One region of the Labrys sp. HAY1-8F genome, then DNA from elsewhere that is predicted to be linked to it. Evidence: riboswitches for the same ligand, from Rfam matches in the RefSeq annotation. Region 1 holds a riboswitch; the other holds the start of a gene.
What was found. Region 1 has a riboswitch for S-adenosylmethionine ahead of metA (homoserine O-acetyltransferase MetA). Riboswitches for the same ligand answer to the same signal wherever they lie in the genome.
Positions count from the first base shown of each region.

Region 2: another riboswitch for S-adenosylmethionine. It lies ahead of ACR9ZN_RS34440 (O-succinylhomoserine sulfhydrylase); the one in region 1 lies ahead of metA (homoserine O-acetyltransferase MetA).

Region 1 covers NZ_JBPGWZ010000002.1:923,524-930,843, reverse strand. The annotation lists gene ACR9ZN_RS13330 (alpha/beta hydrolase) at 1-94, shown strand, start outside; gene ACR9ZN_RS13325 (alpha/beta hydrolase) at 180-1,073, shown strand; gene ACR9ZN_RS13320 (hypothetical protein) at 1,284-3,182, shown strand; gene ACR9ZN_RS13315 (TetR-like C-terminal domain-containing protein) at 3,204-3,653, opposite strand; gene ACR9ZN_RS13310 (hypothetical protein) at 3,650-3,883, opposite strand; gene metA (homoserine O-acetyltransferase MetA) at 3,922-4,845, opposite strand; SAM riboswitch at 4,901-4,978, opposite strand; gene metH (methionine synthase) at 5,191-7,320, opposite strand, start outside.
Region 2 covers NZ_JBPGWZ010000002.1:5,477,768-5,485,087, reverse strand. The annotation lists gene ACR9ZN_RS34440 (O-succinylhomoserine sulfhydrylase) at 1-1,127, opposite strand, end outside; SAM riboswitch at 1,163-1,242, opposite strand; gene ACR9ZN_RS34435 (2'-deoxycytidine 5'-triphosphate deaminase) at 1,335-2,453, shown strand; gene ACR9ZN_RS34430 (hypothetical protein) at 2,480-2,740, opposite strand; gene ACR9ZN_RS34425 (ArsR/SmtB family transcription factor) at 2,872-3,507, shown strand; gene ACR9ZN_RS34420 (FadR/GntR family transcriptional regulator) at 3,700-4,443, shown strand; gene ACR9ZN_RS34415 (ABC transporter substrate-binding protein) at 4,467-5,651, shown strand; gene ACR9ZN_RS34410 (ABC transporter ATP-binding protein) at 5,738-6,799, shown strand; gene ACR9ZN_RS34405 (ABC transporter permease) at 6,796-7,320, shown strand, end outside.

The sequences.
Region 1 (7,320 bases):
GATCCACTCTCTCGTGGTGCCGGGCAAGAACCACCGCACCACCATTCCCCCGGGCTTTGCCTGGGCCATCACCTCCGCACTCGCTGGCGGGTGAGCGGAGGGGCGACTTGGCTGAGAAACGACGTCAAAACAAAGGGTTGAAGAGAAAATGTGATTCAGGAAGATCACGTTTTCCTCTCGTGCTCGCTTTGGCCGCCCTCATCGCCGCCTGCCTGAGCGCTCCCATCGAAGCCGCCGAAGGCAAGGCCGGAAAATGGCGCTCATGCGATCCCGGCGGCATCCTCACCCAATCCGTGCCCGATCCCGTCTCGGGCCGATCCTATGACATCGAGGTCAGCCTGCCCTCCGGCTATGACGCGGCCGCGGCCAAGCTCTATCCCGTTCTCTATCTGGCCGATGGCGGCCGTGCTGTCAGGCCGCTGGCCTGTGAGGTGAGGGCACTCTACGGTGAAGGGAGCCTGCGGGAAGATCCCATCATCGTCGGTCTTTCCTATGCGAAGGGCGAAAATCTGGAGGCGAGCCGTAAGCGCGACTACACGCCGGTTGCCCTCAAGCCCGGAGACACCGCCTATGGCGGGGCGAGCGCCTATCAGCTCTATCTGCGCCAGACCGTGATCCCCTATGTCGAGCGGCAGTATCGGGCCGATCCCGGCCGGCGCCTTTACTGGGGCCATTCCTATGGCGGCCTGCTCGGTATGCGCATCCTGCTGACGGAGCCCGACCTGTTCGCGACCTATATGCTCGGCAGCCCTTCTTTCTGGTTCGGCGATCAGGCCATCCTGGCGATCGAAGCCGATTATGCCAAGGCCAACAGCGACTTGAAGGCCGAGGTCCTGATGTATGTCGGAGGCGACGAAGTCTCCCGCTACGATGCGGGACGGCGCGGCTATACCAAGGATATGGTCGGCGGCATGAAGGCGTTCGAGGCGCGCCTGCGAGAACGCGGCTTTCCGGGCCTGAGCATCCGCTCGCTGGTGGTGCCGGGCAAGAACCATCGCAATAGCATTCCGGCGGGTTTCGGCTGGGCCATTATCTCGGCGTTGGGATCGGGCAGGCTGGCTCTGCCACAATAAGTCGAAGGATAGGCCGGATCGAGGAACTGGCGCTAATCGTCGTTCGAGTATCGGCTTGCGTCAGCCGGGCTGTCGTCGATATCCCCGCATCAGCCGGCCTAGCCATCCGGATGTCGCGATCCGGGTGGTGCTTTGCAGATTGTTCTACTTGCGGCTGTAGAAAGCGATATTGCATGAAGGTACAATTTTCCTGTCTTCGCAGATCGCAGCATGCCTTCCGAACTCACTCTTCCCGACCTCGATCGCGACGAGCCCACGCCTGAGGCTTCTCAGTCCTTTTTCAATGCGATGCCGAGGGCAGCTTTTCCTTCGCTCGACCATCTGCGGAAGGCAATGACGCATGCCAATCCCGCCGGCGACAGGTTCCTGGATTATCTACTGGAAGGAGATTATTTCGCGGGCAAGGCCGTCTGGGTAAATCCGTCTTCTCGCGTACGCCAGGCCTATGAGGCCATGGTCGAGGCCAGTCCCTCCCTGGTTTCCGAAAGTCCCTACCAGCCTGCCTTCGCCCTTCGAGGCGTAAGGGTGAGGGGAGAAAACCAGGTTTTCATTGCACGACTGGACCAGGCTCCCGCGGAAGTGCGGCGCCTCGTAGGGGAACACCGAGCGGCGCGGGAGGCGGGGTCTTGTCGGCCGAGGGCGATTTTCGTCGGGGGCCCCGCCGCTAAGATCGGGGCTCTCCTGAGCGGCCTGGAGACAGATCAGGCCGAGGCTTCGGAGGTGATTTTCGTCCTCGATGGCGCTGAGCAATCCAATGAGAGCGGGTCGGCGAGCTACGAGCATGTCAATCACGCCAATGCGCTCAATGCCGAGCTCGACAATACGGGGCTTGGCATCCTGGCGACCGCCCTCAAGCGGACGATTTTGGGCGAGAAGGATGCATCGGTCGCCCTCGACCTCGACTACAAGAAGGTCGACCTGTGGCCTCGTGGCGTTCGGTTGCGGGACCTGCCCGTCTATCTTCACAATGAGTGGCATGGTCTGGTACAGCGCCTTCGCAAGCTTCTCGGACTGCAGACGGATCATGTGAAGAGCCGCCTGGCCAGCAAGGTCTCGACACGGATCCTGAGCGAAATCGAAAGGCGGCTGTCGATCCGACTGCGTCTCGACCAGGACGGACCCCGCGCTGTTTTCCTCTATCTCTCCCGCAAGAACCACGACGCTTCACTGGTCGATAACAGGGAGCTTGCGGAGGACGTCGGCCTTGCCGTCGAAAAGCTCGATGCCGCTGGCCTGCAGCGCTTTTATGGCCTTGGCATCCTGGAGCGCGTGGTGTCCGGCGACCTCTTCCTGGGCAATGGCTGCATTCGCCACGGCTTTGATCGCGTCTGCATGGAGGCGATGCAGCGGCACGGCATCGAATGCCGGCATCGGCAACGCCTGACTTCTGTCTATTTCGACAGGGACGAAAAAGGCATGCCACGAGCGGCTGCGATTGCGCTAGAGGATCTCCAGACAGGCGCACGCACGCATGTTGCCCTAGACCATCTATGTCTCTCCCTCGGCCCGACAGCGACCTTTCACTATGATCGGGGGGGCTCGGCACTGTCTCGCCTATCGGATCGCCTTCGGTTCGACCTGCCGGTACCCCATCAGACCATCGCGACCGGGGTTTCGTCGCAGCTCCTGTTTCGGATCACCGATCCCGATAGGGTGAGAAATCTGCCATTCACCGGCATGAAGCAGACGCATTTTGTCGAGGTCGGGCGGACGTCCAGCCATCTCGTCATGAAATTGACCTGCGGCGGGGTCATCGGCTTGCCTGTCTACAGCAGAAGCTACGCCATCAGCGCGCTGGCGAGCATACTCAGCATCCTCACGCCCGATTGCGGGCTGACATTCGAAGATGTGGTCTGCGCCTGGCCTTGCGCCCGCGGCGTCAACGGCCCCAACAACGGCCAGATCGTCCGGCTTGGCGACAATGTGGTGGTTCGCTTCGGCGAAGGGGGAACCGGCATGTCCAAGATGGGCAGCAATGCCCAGACCATGCTCGATCTTGCAGGCATGACATGGCCGATTTCACCAGAGTTTCGATTGGAGCCCTCCCTCTATCGGCACACCATCATCGACCAGCGCAGGCGTGTTGCGAGGCGATTGGGCTTGCTTTGACGCCTGCAGAGGAACAAGCCCTCAGCTGCATTCGAGGCCGCGGCCCATGGCGCTGACTACCAGGGCGACCTGTTCGCGCAGATAGGGCAGGGGCAACTGCACCAGCTTGCCCTCCAGTCCGAGCAGCACCATGCCATGGGCGGCCGAGAAGAGAGAGCGGGCGAGAAGAGATTTTTCGGAAAGAGGCAGACCCGGCTGGAGCACGGCGAGCGGGGCTTCCAGATGCTGGAAGAGCGCATCTTGCTGGCACAAATGGTCTTCCGGCAGGTCCTGGCCGTCCGGAAGGCGGAAGTCGAAGAGGGCGTGCCAGTGCCCGCCATGCTCGGCGGCGAAATCCAGATAGCCATTGGCGAGCGCGATCAAGGTGCGATTGGCGATGGTGCGCCGACTGCCACCCGCCTCGGCCTGGATCAAGGCCTGTCTGGCCATGGGCACGGTGATGCTGATCCAGACCTGCGTGACGCCGATCAAGACCTTGCACGGACCAGCAGGAGGCCGGCCGGCTGCACATCCGCATCGAAGACGCCAAGACCGAGCAGTTGCTGATGCGCATGGATCGCGCCAAGGATTGAGGGGATTCCGGGGGCGCGGGCACTTTCTTTAGCAGGATAAGCGCGGATTGGAGGGTCGATCTCCAGATCGACCTTCTTCCTCTCCTGCGCGACGGTGCTTCCAAGATGGTCGATCTGGAGATCGACCATCCAATCCGCGCCTAGACGCCCGTGCACCCGAGAGAATCTCAGCGCCCCCTGCCGACTTCGCTCAGGTCATAGGATGTCGTCTGGTAGATCTCGTTGATCCAGTTGCCGAACAGAAGATGGGCGTGGCTGCGCCAGAAATTGCGCGGCGGGAAGGATGGATCGTCATAGGGGAAGTAGTTCTTCGGCAGCTTGATCGGCACGCCCGAGTCGACGTCGCGGAAATACTCATCGGCCAGCGAGGTCGATTCATATTCGACATGGTTGAACAGATAGAGCCGGTTGCCCTTTTGCTCGTGAATGAGACACACGCCGGTTTCGTCCGAATCCATCAGGATCTCCAACTCGGCGTTCTTGCGCACATCTTCGCTGCGCACTTCCGTCCAACGCGAGACGGGGATGTGGAAGTCGTCTGAAAAGCCGTTGAGATAGATCGAGGAAGGCTTGCGGTTGTGGTGCTGGTAAACACCAAAGGCCTTCTCGGTCAGGTCATATTTGGGAATGCGGTGAAAATGCCAGATGGCCGCCATCGCGCCCCAGCACACGTTCAGCGTGGAATGCACGTTGGTCGTGGTCCAGTCGAGGATCTGCTCGAGTTCCTTCCAATAGGTCACGTCCTCGAAGGGCAGGGTCTCCACCGGCGCGCCGGTGATGATGAAGCCGTCGAATTTGCGCTCGCGCACCTCTTCCCAGGTTTCGTAGAAGGCAAGCAGGTGGTCCTCGGAGGTATTCTTGGCACGGTGGCCGCCGACACGCACCAGCGAGAGTTCGACCTGCAGCGGCGTGGCGCCGACCAGGCGCGCCATCTGCAACTCGGTGCGGATCTTGTTGGGCATCAGATTGAGCAGGCCTATCTGCAGCGGACGGATATCCTGCCGGATGGCGGCAGTTTCCGTCATCACCCGCACTCCTTCGCTGACCAGGGTGGAGAAGGCGGGCAGGGTATCCGGAATCTTGATAGGCATGTTGCACTCGATCGACGTTGGGCCAGCCGGAAAGCAATGCGACAGGTCCACGGATGGAATGCATCCAGCGGCCCTTTAGCGAGTTGTTTAACGTGGCTGCAAGCCGGCCGGCCAAATCACCACGGAAGAAGAGGTAATCCTGTGGTGAATGGAAATCAATGGCAATCCTGGGAGCGTGAGCGGTGGGCAGATGGGCTCTCACCTTGCGGGATTGGAGGGTCGATCTCCAGATCGACCATCTTGGAAGCGTCGCACGTGAGGAAGAGGGAAGATGGTCGATCTGGAGATCGACCCTCCATGTTCCCCGTGCATATCCGTGGACCGGAAGCCGGCGATCCCGGGAATCTACTCCGCCGCCTCCGCCGTTCGTGGCACATAGTTCAGCACTGGCGAAAGCCAGCGTTCGACTTCGTTCACCGTCATGCCCTTGCGGGTGGCGTAATCCTCGACCTGGTCCTGCTCGATCTTCGACACCCCGAAGTAATAGGCATCGGGATGGGCGAAATAGAGCCCGGACACCGAGGCGCCCGGCCACATCGCATAGCTCTCGGTCAGGCGTACGCCGATGCGTTCTTCGGCGTCGAGCAGGTGGAACAGTGTGCCCTTCTCGGTATGGTCGGGCTGGGCGGGATAGCCCGGGGCAGGGCGGATACCGCGATAGGGTTCGCCGATGAGCTGGTCGGGGGCCAGGTTCTCGTCGATCGCATAGCCCCAGAACTCCTTGCGGACGCGCTCATGCATGCGTTCGGCGAAAGCCTCGGCGAAACGGTCGGCCAGGGCCTTAACCATGATCGAGCCATAGTCGTCATTGGCGCGTTCGAAGCGCTTGGCGATCTCGTCCTCTTCCATGCCGGCCGTGACCACGAAGCCGCCGAGATAGTCGCCCTGGCCACTCGTTTCAGGGGCAACGAAGTCGGAGAGGGCGACATTTGCCCGCCCGTCGCGCTTGGTGAGCTGCTGGCGCAGGGTGTGCAAGCTTGCGAGCTTCCGGCTGCGGTTCTCATCCGTATACAAATGTATATCGTCGCCGACGGCATTCGCCGGCCAGAAGCCGATTATGGCTTTTGGCTGGAACCATTTCTCCGCGATGATGCGTGCCAACATGGCCCGGGCATCGTCGAAAAGCTGGCGTGCAGCCGCTCCCTGCTTCTCGTCGGACAGGATGGCGGGATAACGCCCCTTCAGTTCCCAGGTCTGGAAGAACGGCGTCCAGTCGATGTAGCGCGAAAGCTCGGCGAGATCGTAGTTCTCGAAGACCCGTGTTCCCAGGAAGGATGGTTTCGGTGCCGTGAAGCCTGTCCAATCCACCTTGTGGGCGTTGGCCCTGGCCTTGGCGAGCGGCAGGCGCAGCTTGTCGGCCTCGCTGCGGGCATGCGCCGCCGCGACCTTGGCGTATTCGGCCTGGACGGTTTCGACATAGCCCGCCTTGTTCGCGGGGGACAGCAGGCTGGAGACGACGCCGACGGCGCGGCTCGCATCCGTCACATAGACGGCCTGGCCACGGTCATAGCGCGGATGCACCTTCACGGCGGTATGGACGCGGCTGGTAGTGGCGCCGCCGATCAGCAGGGGGATGTCGAAGCCCTCGCGTTCCATCTCGGCGGCGACATGCACCATTTCGTCGAGCGAGGGTGTGATCAGGCCCGACAGCCCGATGATGTCGACCTTCTCCTGGCGCGCCACCTCGAGGATTTTTGCCGACGGCACCATCACGCCGAGATCGATGATCTCGTAATTGTTGCAGGCGAGCACGACGCCAACGATGTTCTTGCCGATGTCGTGTACGTCGCCCTTCACGGTCGCCATCAAAATCTTGCCGGCGCTCTGGCGTTCGCCAGTGCCACCATTGGCAAGCTTCTCGGCCTCCATATAGGGCAGGAGGCTGGCGACGGCCTGCTTCATCACACGAGCCGACTTCACCACTTGCGGCAGGAACATCTTGCCTGCACCGAAGAGATCGCCAACCACGTTCATGCCGGCCATCAGTGGCCCTTCAATGACGTGCAAGGGACGTGCGGCCGCAAGACGCGCCTCCTCGGTATCGGCATCGATGAACTCGGTAATGCCATTGACGAGCGCATGGGATATGCGCTGCTCGACCGGCCACTCACGCCAGGCGAGATCCTTTTCCTTGGCTTCCTTGCCGGCGGCGCCACGGAAACGCTCGGCCAGTTCGAGCAGGCGTTCGGTCGGGTTCAGCGCCCCGCGCGAGGGCCGGTTGAGCACGACATCCTCGCAGGCTTCGCGCAAGTCCGGATCGATGGATTCATAGACGGCGAGTTGCCCGGCATTGACGATGCCCATGTCCATGCCGGCCTGGATGGCATGGTAGAGGAACACGGCGTGCATGGCCTCTCGCACCGGCTCATTGCCGCGGAACGAGAAGGAGAGATTGGATACCCCGCCCGAAATATGGGCGTGGGGCAGGGTGGTCCTGATCTGCCGCGTCGCCTCGATGAAGGCGACGCCATAGCC
Region 2 (7,320 bases), 4.6 Mb from region 1:
CCCTGGCGGATACCCATGCCCAGGCGCGCGTCTTCCTCGAAGCGCTGATGGGTGGTGGTCGAAGGATGGGTGATCAGGCTCTTGGTGTCGCCGAGATTGTTGGAGATGCGGGTGATCTTCAGCGCATTGGCAACCTTGAACGCCGCGCTCTTGCCGCCCTTCACCTCGAAGGTCACCAGCGTGCCGCCCGCCTTCATTTGGCGGCGTGCGAGTTCCACCTGCGGATGATCGTCGCGGAAGGGATAGATCACGCGCTCGACTGCCTTGTGGTTCCCCAGGGCATCGGCAACCTTTACCGCATTGGCGATCTGGCGTTCGACCCTGAGTTCCAGAGTCTCCAGGCCCTTGAGCATCACCCAGGCATTGAAAGGCGAGATCGAGGGACCGGTCTGGCGCAAATAGGTTTGGATGTGGTCGTTGATGAACTTCTCGGATGCCAGGATCACACCGGCCAGACAGCGGCCCTGCCCGTCAATATGCTTGGTGGCCGAATAGACCACGCAATCGGCACCGAGTTCGAGCGGGCTCTGCAGCAGCGGCGTCGCGAAGACATTATCCACCACCAGCGTGGCGCCGGCGCTCTTGGCGATCTTGGCTATGGCGGCGATGTCGAGAATCTCGAGCGTGGGATTGGTCGGGCTTTCAAGGAAGAACACCTTCGTCTCCGGCCGCACCGCCGCCTGCCATTGGGCAAGCTCGGTGCCGTCGACCAGGGTGGAGGTGACGCCGAAGCGCGGCAGCAGTTCCTCGATGACATAGCGGCAGGAGCCGAACAGCGCCTTGGCGGCGACGACGTGGTCGCCGGTCTTGAGCTGGCCGATCAGGGTCGCGGTGACGGCGGCCATGCCCGAGGCGGTGGCGCGAGCTGCCTCGGCTCCCTCCAGTTCCGCCATGCGCTGCTCGAACATCGCCACGGTGGGATTGGAAAAGCGGCTATAGATGAAGCCGACATCCTCGCCCTTGAAGCGGGCCTCCGCCTGTTCGGCACTCTCGTAGACAAATCCCTGGGTGAGGAACAGCGCCTCCGACGTCTCCGCATATTGCGAGCGCAGCGTGCCGGCATGCACGAGCCGGGTGGCCGGGCGCAATTCCCGGGTGGAAGGTGCTGAAGTCAAAGGTTTGGTCATCTGCGGCAATCCCGATAGCCGCAAGTCGAGCGCCAGCGCTCTTTCCCACGGCCCTTTAGCGAGTTGTTTTACGTGGCTGCAAGCCGGCCGGCCCAAATCCACCACGACGAAGACTGTTGAGTAGCCCTACTCCCGGATGGCGTCAATGGATGGTTTCGTCTAGCAAGACCAGGAACCGCAATAAGCTGGCAGAAAAAAGCGAGAGCCATGCCCTCCCCGAACATCCCGCATTCCCCAGGCCTTCTGCACACTTTTGGCATCCTGCCCTCCCAGGCGATTGCTGGCCTGGTCGAGACGGGAGCCGTCCGCATCGAACAACCTCTGGCTTCGGATCAGATTCAGCCCGCCAGTCTCGATCTGCGCCTCGGCGCCAAGGCCTACCGCATGCGGGCGAGCTTCCTGCCGGGGCCGCGCAACACCGTGGCCGAGCGCATCAGGGACCTCGCCTTGCATGAGATCGACCTGACCAAGGGTGCCGTGCTGGAGACGGGCTGCGTCTACATCGTGCCCCTGCTCGAAAGCCTGCAAATGCCGGATGGCGTTCTCGCTTCCACCAATCCCAAGAGCTCGACCGGTCGCCTCGACGTCTTCACCCGTGTCATCACCGACCATGCCCGCGCCTTCGACCAGGTCGAGGCGGGTTATGACGGGCCGCTCTATGCTGAAATCGGACCGCGCACCTTCCCGGTGCTGGTGCGGACGGGATCGCGCCTGAGCCAGATCCGCTTCCGCCGTGGCGAAGCCCGCATCGACGATGCCTCCTTGCGCGAATTGCAGCGCCGCATGGGCTTGGTTTCGTCACCCGACCCGGACATCGCCGGCGGTGTCGCCGTCTCCGTCGACCTCACCGGTTTCGGCGACGGTATCGTCGGCTACCGCGCCAAGCGCCACACCGCCGTTGTTGATGTCGACAAGCGGGCGGCCTGCGATCTGCTCGATTTCTGGGAGCCCATCCCGCATCGCGGCAAGAACGACATGATCCTCGACCCGGACGAGTTCTACATCCTGGCGTCCAAGGAAGCCGTGCATGTGCCACCGGAATTCGCAGCCGAAATGGTGCCGTTCGACCCGCTGGTGGGCGAGTTCCGCGTGCATTATGCCGGCTTCTTCGATCCCGGCTTCGGCTATTCGCCCGATGGCATGGAGGCGGCCCGGGCCGTGCTGGAAGTGCGCTCGCGCGAGGTGCCCTTCATCGTCGAGGACGGCCAGATCGTCGGGCGCCTGATCTATGAGCGCATGCTCGAACGCCCTCAGATCCTATACGGCTCCGGCCTCAATTCGAACTATCAGGGCCAGGCGCTGAAACTATCCAAGCATTTCAGATAGGCCTGACAGGCGGACCTCGACGAGGATCATCGGTTGGCTGGCGCCGCTCGCCAAGCCATCGCGGCAGTAAAAATCTGCACCAGCCCGCCCATGGTCATGGCACCAGCCAATCCGGCCGGGCCACCGCCGAGAACGGCATAGAGCGAGCCGAGGACCGCGACGCCGGCGGTCGCTCCGACCATGCGCGCCACGTTGATGAGAGCCGAAGCCGTGCCGTCGCGGCGAAGTACGATGTTACAGGGCCAGGCTCCGGTGACGCAGGCGCGAGCGGGGCGGGTTCGACGCACGAATGCACTCCGTGGCGGCAACCTCCAATGGCTTGGGCCCTTCTTGACTCCATGTTTGCATCGGATGCTTCGGCCTGCGTCGAAGCATGCCGTTTCGGATTGGTGCATAGTCACTCCAGAAAAAGGATGCCATGCCCGAGATTCCGGATTTTGCCTTTGCCGCATCATTGGTCGCCGATCCCGCTCGCGCTCTGATGCTCACCGCATTGCTCGATGGCCGTGCCCTGCCGGCAGGCGAATTGGCCTATGCCGCCCGTATCGCGCCTCAGACCGCGAGCTCCCATTTGGCCAAGCTGCTTGCCGGTGGCCTCCTTGCCGTCGAGACGGAAGGGCGTCATCGCTATTACCGCCTGGCCGGCGGCCATGTCGCCGAGGCGCTGGAGTGCCTGTCCGTGCTCGCACCGGACCAGGCGGTGCGGCGCAAGGCGATCACCGGCAAAGCGCGCGAACTGCGCTATTGCCGGTGTTGCTACGACCATCTGGCCGGACAGGTCGGCGTCGCCGTGACACAAGGCTTGGTCGAGCATGGCTATCTCGTCCCGGCCGCCGACAAGCAGTTTCGCGTCACGGCCAGCGGCAACGCCTGGTTCGGGTCGATCGGCCTCGATATCGCGGCGCTGAAGCCCACCGCACGGGGGCTTGCGCGCCAGTGCCTCGACTGGACCGAGCGCAGCCATCACCTCGCGGGCCCGCTCGGCGTCCAACTGCTGAGCACGATGTGCAAGCTGGGATGGCTGCGCCGCAGCAAGGACTTCGCGGGCGGTTAAGATCACGCCCAAGGGTTGGATCGAACTCAGGCGACAGCTCGGCATCGACCCCGTTTCGAATCTGGCGGCATAAGGCTGCAGAACACAGATGAAGACCGTCTATGGGCCGTGTGGTCAGGCCACCTAGCCACTTGAATGTTGGGCTGTCGGTGATAGGCTCGAAGCAAGCAGAATGACCGGCGAGATAGAACCATGCCGTTTCAGGCCGTGGCGTCGCAGAGATTGTTTCAGCAGATTGCCGAGCAGGTCGTCGGGCTCATCCGCTCGGGCGAATTGCCGCCGGGCACGCGCCTCCCGGCCGAACGGGACCTAGCCAGGAAACTGGGCGTCAGCCGGCCTGTCGTGCGCGAGGCGATGATCGCCCTCGAAATCTCCGGCTTCGTTGAAGTGAAGACGGGTACGGGCAGCTATGTCTCCGACGGATCACCGCGCACCGGCGAACTCGGCGATGCCGGCCCAAGCGCCTTCGATCTGCTCGCGGCCCGCCGCATCATCGAGGGCGAGATTGCGGCCACCGCCGCCGAGATGGCCAAGCCGGCAGACATCGAGCGTCTCGACCAGGCTCTGGCCTGGTACCGGCAGGAATCGCTCAAGGGCGAGGACTCTTTCGAAGCCGATCGCACCTTCCATCTGGGCATCGCCGAAGCCACCGGCAATCCGGTGCTCACCCGGACGATGGAGCTCCTATGGGGCGACATGCGCGGCCGCATCTTCGACCGGCTGGGCGAATTGACCAAGAACTCGACCAAGCTGCGCACCAACATGGCCGATCACCAGGCCATTCGCGACGCCATCGCCGGGGGCAATGGCCCTGGCGCGCGCCAGGCCATGCAGGCGCATATCGCCAATGTCGAAACCTATTTCCTGATGGATGCCGCGGAAGACGGCACGACGACGCAAACGAGGAACGCCACAGGCGGCACGAGCCGCCGCTGAAAATCAAGAATGGGAGGAATGTCATGACTGCTCAGATAACCCGCCGCCAGGCCCTCGGCGCCGGCATCGGCTTTGCGGCCCTCGGCATTGCCGGCGCCAAGGCGGAAACCCCGGCCCTGCCGAAATCGCCTGTCACGCTCAATGTCGTCGATGTTGCCGGCAACCTCGCCCTCACCCAGAAGGCCATCCAGAACTACGCCAAGGCCAAGCCGGAACTGGTATCGAAGATCAGCTTCACCAAGGCACCGGCACCGGACCTCCCCGGCAAGCTCAAGGCCCAGCAGGATGCTGGCCGAGTCGACATCGATCTCGTTCTCACCGGCACGGACGCGCTATCCGCCGGCCTGGATCAGAAGATCTGGGTGCCGCTACTGCCCGATCTCGCCTCGGCGTTGCCCAAGCTCGACGACATCCTGCTCGCGCCGGCCGCCCGGATGCAGGGGCTGGCGAATGGCGCCGGCGTCATCGTTTCCTACTATCCCTCCGGGCCATTGATCGAATATGCACCCGAGCGCGTTGCCAAGCCGCCAACCACGGCCGAAGAACTGCTCGCCTATGCCAAGGCCAATCCCAACCGCTTCATTTACGCTCGGCCAGCCAATTCGGGCCCGGGACGCACTTTCCTGATGGGGCTTCCCTATATTCTCGGCGACAAGGATCCGAAGGACCCCGTCAATGGCTGGGAGAAAACCTGGGCCTATCTGAAGGAGTTGGGCGAGACCGTCGAATATTATCCCACCGGCACGGGCGCGACGATGAAGGAGTTCGGCGAGGGCTCGCGCGACATGACCGTCTCGACCACTGGCTGGGACATCAATCCGCGTGTGCTCGGCGTGGTGCCCAAGAGCGCTGCGATCTCGACGCTGAAAGGCTTTCACTGGGTCACCGACGCCCATTACGCCTGCATTCCCAAGGGGCTCGCCCCCGAGAAGGTCGCGGTGCTGCTCGACCTGATCAGCTTCATGCTGACGCCTGAGCAGCAGGCCTATACCTACGACCAGGGCTATTTCTATCCGGGACCGGCGGTCAAGAACGTCACCCTCGCCATGGCACCGGAGGATAGCCAGGCTGCCATCGGCGAATTCGGCCGTCCGGAATATGAGAAGCTGATCGCCGAAATTCCCACCGAACTGCCGCTGGAGCCCGCCAAGATGGTGGTGGCATTCAACATGTGGGACAAGCAGATCGGCGCCGCCAAGACCAAATGACGCCCACTTTTGGGTATCGTCGGGAGATCGTTCCCCACCGGGTGGCGGCCTCCCTTTCCGGCATTCGCGGTAAAGCGGCAGGTTCGATGTCACCACTCAACAGCTTCAGCCATCTGAGGCTCGACCAGGTCGGGCGCGACTTCGGCGCCATGAACGCCTTGAAGGATCTGTCCTTCACGGTTCAGCGGGGCGAGTTCATCGCCCTGCTCGGCCCCTCCGGCTGCGGCAAGTCGACCGCGCTCAACTGCATCGCCGGCCTGCTGCCCACCACGCGTGGCTCGATCTGGCTCGACGACCGCCGCATCGACACGCTTGGTCCGGAAGACCGCGGTTTCGGCATGGTGTTCCAGAACTACGCCCTGTTTCCTCATATGAGCGTCAGGGACAATGTCGGCTTCGGCCTGCGCATGCGCAGCGTGCCGCGGGATGAAGCCTCGGCGCGCATCGACACCGCATTGGCGACGGTCAGGCTCACCGACCAGGCCGCCAAGTTGCCCGGCCAATTGTCAGGCGGGCAGCAGCAGCGGGTTGCCATCGCCCGCGCCATCGCGGTGGAACCGCCACTCGTGTTGATGGATGAGCCCCTATCCAATCTCGACGCCAAGCTCCGCCTTGAGATGCGCCAGGAGATCCGCCGCATCCATGCCGGGCTCGGCTCGATCACCCTCTATGTCACCCATGACCAGGACGAGGCGCTTTCCCTTGCCGACCGCATCATCGTCCTCCGCGATGGCGAGATCCGCCAGATCGGCACGCCCGAGGATCTCTATCAGCGCCCGGCGACCCTGGACGTCGCCGAATTCATGGGATTCCGCAACCGCCTGCCGGGCACGATCATCGCCTCGTCCGACGACGGCGTTACGCTGGAAATCGCCGGCGAGCGCATCGACGGCGTCCCCCGTGAGGCGCTGAACGGGCCAAGGGCGGTCGCCGCGATTCGCCCCGACGACCTGACGGCCGGTGAACGAGGTTTCCCCGCCATCGTCGACATCTGCGAATATCGCGGCCACGCCTTCTTCGGCGCAGCCCGGGGCCCCGCCGGCAACGAGCTCTTCTTCAGGGCGCGGCAGCGCATGCAGCCGGGCGACAAGGTGCATCTGAGCGCGGATCCGGCGCGCGTACTGGTCTTCAACGAGGTGGCGCGATGAACATGCCGCCTGCCGTCAGTTTGAAGACGCGCCTCGCCGCGCGCGGTATCGATGGCGTCACCCTGCTCGTCCTGCCGGCCGTGCTGTTCCTGCTGGCCCTGTTCATCTACCCGTTCTTCTACGGACTCTGGCTGTCGTTCCAGCCCAAGGATGGCTCGACCTTCGGCAATTACATCGCCTTCTTCAGCGACCCCGCACTCTACGGCACGATCGCCACCACCCTGTGGATCGCAGTACCGGCCACACTGTTCAACCTGCTCGCCGCCATACCGGTGGCTTTCCGCGTCCGCCTTCTCGACAATCAGCGCCTGCTCACCACCATCCTGGTACTGCCCATCACACTCGGCACGGTGCTGGTAGCCGAGGGCCTGCTCAACTATCTCGGGCCGCAAGGCTGGTTCAACCGGGCGCTCACCCTTGTGGGGGTCGGCCCGGTCAAGCTCGTCCACAACTACTGGGGGGTGTTCCTGTCGCTGGTGATCACCGGCTTCCCGTTCACCTTCCTCCTGACGCTCTCCTAT